One region of the Pseudomonas sp. M20 genome, then DNA from elsewhere that is predicted to be linked to it. Evidence: predicted binding sites of a transcription regulator. Region 1 holds the regulator's gene; each other region holds the start of a gene.
The links. Region 1 encodes FliA, which starts transcription of late flagellar genes. Its sites were predicted from a motif close to CTAAAGTTTNNNNNNNNNNNGCCGNTAA; they were not measured.
Positions count from the first base shown of each region.

Region 2: a site for FliA is predicted at 912-939, ahead of ACI514_RS02610 (methyl-accepting chemotaxis protein). Genes of this name have one in related genera too.
Region 3: a site for FliA is predicted at 1,085-1,112, ahead of ACI514_RS26425 (methyl-accepting chemotaxis protein). Genes of this name have one in related genera too.

Region 1 is NZ_CP173611.1:3,904,680-3,906,879, forward strand. Features, by position in the region: gene ACI514_RS17290 (protein phosphatase CheZ) at 1-406, opposite strand, end outside; gene ACI514_RS17295 (chemotaxis response regulator CheY) at 425-796, opposite strand; gene fliA (RNA polymerase sigma factor FliA) at 963-1,703, opposite strand; gene fleN (flagellar synthesis regulator FleN) at 1,700-2,200, opposite strand, start outside.
Region 2 is NZ_CP173611.1:595,836-598,035, forward strand. Features, by position in the region: gene ACI514_RS02605 (transporter) at 1-776, opposite strand, end outside; gene ACI514_RS02610 (methyl-accepting chemotaxis protein) at 1,054-2,200, shown strand, end outside.
Region 3 is NZ_CP173611.1:5,961,539-5,963,738, forward strand. Features, by position in the region: gene ACI514_RS26420 (LysR substrate-binding domain-containing protein) at 114-1,034, shown strand; gene ACI514_RS26425 (methyl-accepting chemotaxis protein) at 1,219-2,200, shown strand, end outside.

The DNA.
Region 1 (2,200 bases):
CCTCGCGACGCATGAAGCGACCCCAATCGGCGCTCAAGGTCTGCGCTTCGTCAGCCAGACCATTGACCACCGGCGTGGCGCTCTCCACCAGATCCATGGTGCGGTTGGCCGCGGCTTCCGTCAGCTTGACCACATAACCCAGGCGTTCGGTGGCGTCGGTGATTTGCGACACTTCCTCGGCCTGCGGCATGTTCGGGTCGATCTGGAAGTTGACGATCGCACTGTGCAATTCACGTGTGAGCTTGCCGACTTCCTGGTACAGGCCACGGTCACGGGTCTGATTGAGCTCATGGATCAGTTGCACAGCGTCGCCGAACCTGCCTTTTTCAAGGCTTTCGACCAGTTCGACCGCGTGTTTTTTCAGGGTCGACTCGAAATCGCCCTGTGAAGATTCGTTATGCTCCATAGCTCCCCCGCGCGTTCATCAGCCGATGCGTTCGAAAATCTTCTCGATTTTGTCTTTCAACGCCTGAGCCGTGAAAGGTTTGACTACGTAGCCGTTTACACCGGCCTGAGCGGCTTCGATGATCTGCTCGCGCTTGGCTTCTGCAGTCACCATCAGCACTGGCAGGTGCTTGAGTTTTTCATCGGCACGCACGTGGCGCAGCAGGTCGATACCGGTCATGCCCGGCATGTTCCAGTCCGTTACCAGAAAGTCGATGCTGCCGCTGTTGAGCACTGGAATGGCAGTCACGCCATCGTCAGCCTCGACGGTGTTGGTGAACCCAAGATCACGCAGCAGGTTCTTGATGATCCGCCGCATCGTTGAGAAGTCATCAACGATGAGGATTTTCATGTCTTTGTTCAATTCGACCTCCAAGCAGTCTTAAACGCGCCCAGCACCTGGACGCGCCACTTCAATCAATCGGCGCAGCACTTGAAGACTGTCTGGAGCACAACAGAGCAAGACCGGTGCCGTTCATCACCGCACCAGCCTCGTTCGCAGTGTCCCCACACTGCCTTCAGCGCGCTCGCCACTCCCCCAAACGCCCCCGCAAACGGGCCGCGCACTGGCTGTGTAACTGGCTGACCCGCGATTCACTGACGCCAAGGACTTCACCGATCTCCTTGAGGTTCAGCTCTTCGTCGTAGTACAGCGCCAACACCAGTCGCTCACGCTCCGGCAAATTGGCAATCGCGTCCGCCAACGCTGCCTGGAAACGTTCATCTTCCAGATCGCGTGACGGCTCAAGATGAGCACTCGCGCCATCCTCGTGCAGCCCTTCGTGTTCGCCGTCCTGCAACAGATCGTCGAAACTGAACAGGCGACTGCCCAAGGTGTCATTCAAAATCCCGTAGTAATCGTCGAGACTCAATTGGAGTTCGGCTGCAACCTCGTGATCTTTAGCGTCACGGCCGGTTTTAGCTTCAATTGAGCGAATTGCGTCGCTGACCATACGGGTATTGCGGTGAACCGAGCGTGGTGCCCAGTCCCCTTTGCGCACTTCGTCGAGCATCGCGCCGCGGATTCGAATGCCCGCGTACGTTTCGAAACTGGCGCCTTTGCTGGCGTCATATTTGGTCGAGACTTCGAGCAGGCCGATCATCCCGGCCTGGATCAGGTCTTCGACCTGCACACTCGCCGGCAACCGTGCCAGCAAGTGGTAGGCAATGCGTTTGACCAGCGGCGCGTAACGCTCGATCAGCTCGTACTGAGCGTCGCGTGCCGACTTCTTGTAGTAGTTCATACCGCTTGCTGTCATAGCACGGGCCCTGCCGTTTGCTGCACGAGGCGCTCGACGAAAAACTCGAGATGGCCACGCGGGTTGGCGGGCAGCGGCCAGGTGTCGACCTTCTGTGCAATGGCCTTGAATGCCAGCGCGCACTTGGAGCGCGGGAAGGCTTCGTAAACGGCACGCTGCTTCTGCACCGCTTTACGCACGCTTTCGTCGTAAGGCACGGCGCCGACGTATTGTAGGGCCACGTCAAGGAACCGATCCGTGACCTTGGTCAACTTGGCGAACAGGTTGCGCCCTTCCTGCGGGCTCTGCGCCATATTGGCCAGCACGCGGAAGCGGTTCATGCCGTAATCGCGGTTAAGCAGTTTGATCAGTGCGTAGGCGTCAGTGATCGAGGTTGGCTCGTCGCAGACCACCAGCAACACTTCTTGCGCGGCGCGTACGAAACTGACTACCGAGTCACCAATACCCGCAGCGGTGTCGATCACCAGTACGTCGAGATTGTCGCCGATGTCGCTGAA
Region 2 (2,200 bases), 3.3 Mb from region 1:
CGCTCACCGAGGGCGGTGAGGTCGTTGATGATCAGCGCAAACTCCTCGGTGGATTTGCGCAGTTCCTTGACGTCCTCCTTCTGCAACCACGGCGGCGGCCGGTTGAGCAGACGCAGCAACGACCCCGGCTCCAGTGCCAACAATCGTTGCAGACGCACCAGCACCCGACGATTGGCACCGAGTTCGGCGCGGTTGGTCGACAGCCGCGAGGAGAGCAATTCGTCTTCGACCTGATCGACGCTCATGCTGGTCTTGCGCACGATCTGCGTGAGCACTTCGCCCTGATCGCGCAGCAGATGCACGAGCAGTTCCGAGGGCGAACGAAAGCGTTCGCCGGCCTTCACCGACGAGCGCAATTTGTCCACCGAGTGCAGCGGTTGCAGACGCGCGCTGACGATCAGTTTGCTGCGCACACAGACCCACAGCGTCGACACGTCCGAGGAGACCATGCTGCTGAGGTTGAACACCACATCGTTGACCACTGCCAGCAACGCCGAGTCGACATGCTCGATACGCGTCGAGCGCGAACCTTCGTGCAGCGCCTCGAAAAACTCTTCAGGCAATTGCAGATGACTTTTCATCCAGCGTTCGCACGCCGCATGCGCCAGATTGAGGTGCAGCCAAAGGAATTCGCCACTGTCGCTATCGTCCTGCAAGCAGCGCAGTGCCGTCGCCGAATCGACTTCGCGGCCCCGTTCGCCGGGCAGGAAACGAAAGCCGTAGAGCAGGCCAAACAGATCAGGATCGCGATGACTGATGTCGAGGCTGTGGTTCATGAAGGCTCGCTGCGAGGAGGGTGCGTCGGTCGCGCAAATGGCAGGTTCACTGAGCCGCATCATCGCAATGTCACATGACATTTAGATGACAGCAAAGTGACGTCAAATCAGCGACTTACCGGTGGTCTGGTTTTCTTCAAGAAGCGCTCTGGCGCGCCGATCACAGGTGCGTTAGGTTGCGCGCCATTGGCCATGAACCAAGGCTCGCCGACATGGATGTCCGGCACAATTTCACGCCTTACCGGGCGTACCTCATCCTTGTCCTGAGTATCTTTCGATGCTGCAAAAATCCCTGAGAGCGCAAATTCTCGCCCTGCTGAGCGGCAGCCTGCTGGCGGTGCTGTTGATTGCGCTGGCGTGTTTTCATTTCCTTTCCAACGGCGTGCAAAGCTACAGCCAGTTGATCGCCGGTCCCTTGCACACCTCGCAACTGATTGACGAAGCCAACCTGCAATTCAAGGTGCAGGTGCAGGAGTGGAAGAACGTCCTGCTGCGCGGCAAGCAACCGGCGGATCTGGCCAAGTACTGGAGCCAGTTCGAAGATCGTCAGCGCGATGTGCAGAACATCCTTGGTGAACTGGCCGGGCAGAAAGGCCTGGAGCCAAGCCTGAAAAATCGTATCGAGCGCCTGCGCGATGAGCATCGTCAGCTCGGTTCTGCGTATCAGAGGGGACGCGATGCCTACGTGGCTGCCGGTGGTGATCCGACGGCGGGTGACGCGGCGGTCAAAGGCGTTGACCGCGCCGCCAGCGATCAGATGAGCGAACTGGTCGCTGAGTTGCGCAAGCAAGGCACCGCACAGTCGGCGCTGATCAGTGCCGAGGCCGATCGCACCGTATGGCTGGGGCTGTTGGTGATGCTCGCGTCGGGTCTGCTGATCGGTTTGTTGAGCCTGTGGCTGGTCAACCGCAACCTGGTCGAGCCGATCCGCAAACTCATCGATTACGTCACGCAGTTGAGTCGCGGCAAACTCGCCGAACGTGTGGTCAGCAACCGTCAGGATGAACTGGGCAATCTCGCCGCAGCGGCCAACACCCTGCGTGATTTCCTCGCCGACACCTTCACCCGTTTGCAGCGCAGCGCCAGTGATCTGGACAGCGCCAGCGGTGAGTTGAATGCGATCGCCACGACCATGGCCGGCGGCACCAACGAGCAGTTCAACCGCACCGATCAGGTGGCCACGGCGATGAACGAAATGTCCGCCACTGCGCAGGAAGTGGCGCGTCACGCCGCCGATGCCGCGCGTGCGGCCGACGATGCCGACCAGTCTGCCCAGCAGGGTGAAAAGGTCATGCAGAGCACCATTCACTCGATCACCCAGATGCGCGGTGAAATCGCCAATACCGCTACGGTGATTCGTCGTCTGGAAGCCGACAGCGGCCGCATTGGCAAAGTGCTGGAAGTGATTCGTGGCATCGCCGAAC
Region 3 (2,200 bases), 2.1 Mb from region 1:
TCGGCGCTTGGCAGGCGTTGCACAAAGGGATAAAAAGGATGGATGGCATGAGTAAAACTCATCCTGAGCAGATTCTGTCAGTCCGGCTGCATCCCGCTATAGGAGCTTTCTGTATGTCCCGTCGTCTTCCTCCCTTGTATGCCCTGCGCGCATTTGAAGCGGCGGCGCGACATAGCTCGTTCACCCGTGCGGCTGAAGAGTTGTCGATAACCCAGAGTGCGGTGAGCCGGCATATTCGAACCCTCGAAGATCACTTCGCCTGTCGGCTGTTTCATCGCAGCGGGCGCAATCTGCAACTGACCGAAGCGGCGCGTCTGCTATTGCCGGGAATCCGCGAAGGCTTCGGTGCTCTGGAGCGGGCCTGCAATACCTTGCGCGCCGAAGACGACATTCTGCGCATGAAGGCGCCGTCGACCCTCACCATGCGCTGGCTGCTCGCGCGACTCAGTCGCTTCCGCCACTTGCAGCCGGGCAACGAAGTGCAACTGACCAGCGCCTGGATGGATGTGGATTCGGTGGACTTCAACGATGAGCCTTTCGACTGTGCTGTGTTGTTGAGTGACGGGCATTTTCCGCCGGACTGGGAGGCCAGCCTGCTGTTTCCTGAAGAGCTGATTCCGGTGGGTGCGCCAAACCTGCTGAATGATCAGCCATGGGATCTGGCTCGACTGGCCTGCACCGAATTGCTCCACCCGACGCCCGACCGTCGCGATTGGCGCAGTTGGCTGGAGCACATGGGGCTGTCCGATCAGGTGTCGCTCAAGGGCGGACAGGTGTTCGATACCCTCGAGTTAGGGATGATCGCAGCGGCGCGCGGTTACGGTGTATCGATGGGTGATCTGTTGATGGTCGCCGAGGACGTCGCGCAAGGACGCCTGAGTCTGCCGTGGCCGACGGCCGTCGCCAGCGGACTGAATTATTATCTGGTGTGGCCAAAGACCCGTCCCGGAGGTGAACGTTTGCGCCGCCTCAGCGACTTTCTGCAAGGCGAAGTCCGCGCCATGGAGCTGCCGGCGGTTGAGCGCTTGAGCTGAAACGTTCGAGCCGCCACAATAGCGGCCTTGCGCCATACCCACGTTGCGCGCTCAAGTATTCGGTTTTCCCGCCGACTATGAGCAAGTGGAACCGTCGTGCCGGTATCCACGATTCGCCCCCACTATTAGAAAATTATCCGAGTCGAGATCAAGGAGGATCCCGTGGCTCGGCCAGGAGCTGTCCATGTCTCAACCTCGCGCTCGGATCGCCTCGCAGCTGGGCCTCGCGCTCGCTGTAATACTGGCGATAGTTATCAGTGGCAGTACGGTGTTCGCCTTGCGTTCGCTGGATTCCGCCAACCTCGCCACCCGTGAAGAGCATCTGGCCAGTGAGGCGCGGCTGCTGGCCGACCAACTGAGTACCTTTCACGGCACGCTGCGTGAAAGCACCCAGCGCCTGAGCGGACTGTTCGAGAAGCGCTTCAGCGCGGGTCTGAGCATTCACCCGAGTGAACCGGTGACGGTGGCCGGCACCCAGACCCCGGGTCTGCACCTGGGCAGCGAAGTCTTGAACAACAACTTCAAGGAGGTCGACGAGTTCAAACAGATGACCGCTGGCGTCGCCACCCTGTTCGTACGCAGCGGCGAAGACTTCGTGCGGGTCAGCACCTCGCTGACCAAGCAGGACGGCACGCGCGCCATCGGCACCTTGCTCGACCACGCGCACCCGGCCTACGCGAAGCTGATTGCAGGACAAAGCTACGTCGGTCGTGCCTTGTTGTTCGAGCGCTCCTACATGACCCAATACACCCCGGTGCGCGATGGCAGCGGCAAGGTGATTGCGGTACTGTTCGTCGGTTTCGACTACACCGACGCGCAGAACGCCCAGTTCGACAACCTCAAGCGTTTCCGTATCGGTCAGACCGGCTCGCTGGCGCTGCTCGACGAGCAGAACAAATGGCTGGTCGCGCCAGCCGGTGTGCAAGCGCTGGATCAGTCGATTCCAGTGATCACTGGTCTGGCCAAGACGCCGGGCAAAGGTCAGTTCTGGGCTGACAAATCCGAGGATTTCTACAGCGTTGCCGTACCGTTCGACGGCGGGCCGTGGTCGGTGGTGGCGAGCATGCCGAAAGCCGAAATCCGTGCAGTGACCTGGAGCGTCGGTACGCAACTGGCGATCGGCAGTCTGTTGGCGATGCTGTTGGCGGTCGGTTCTGTGGTCTGGC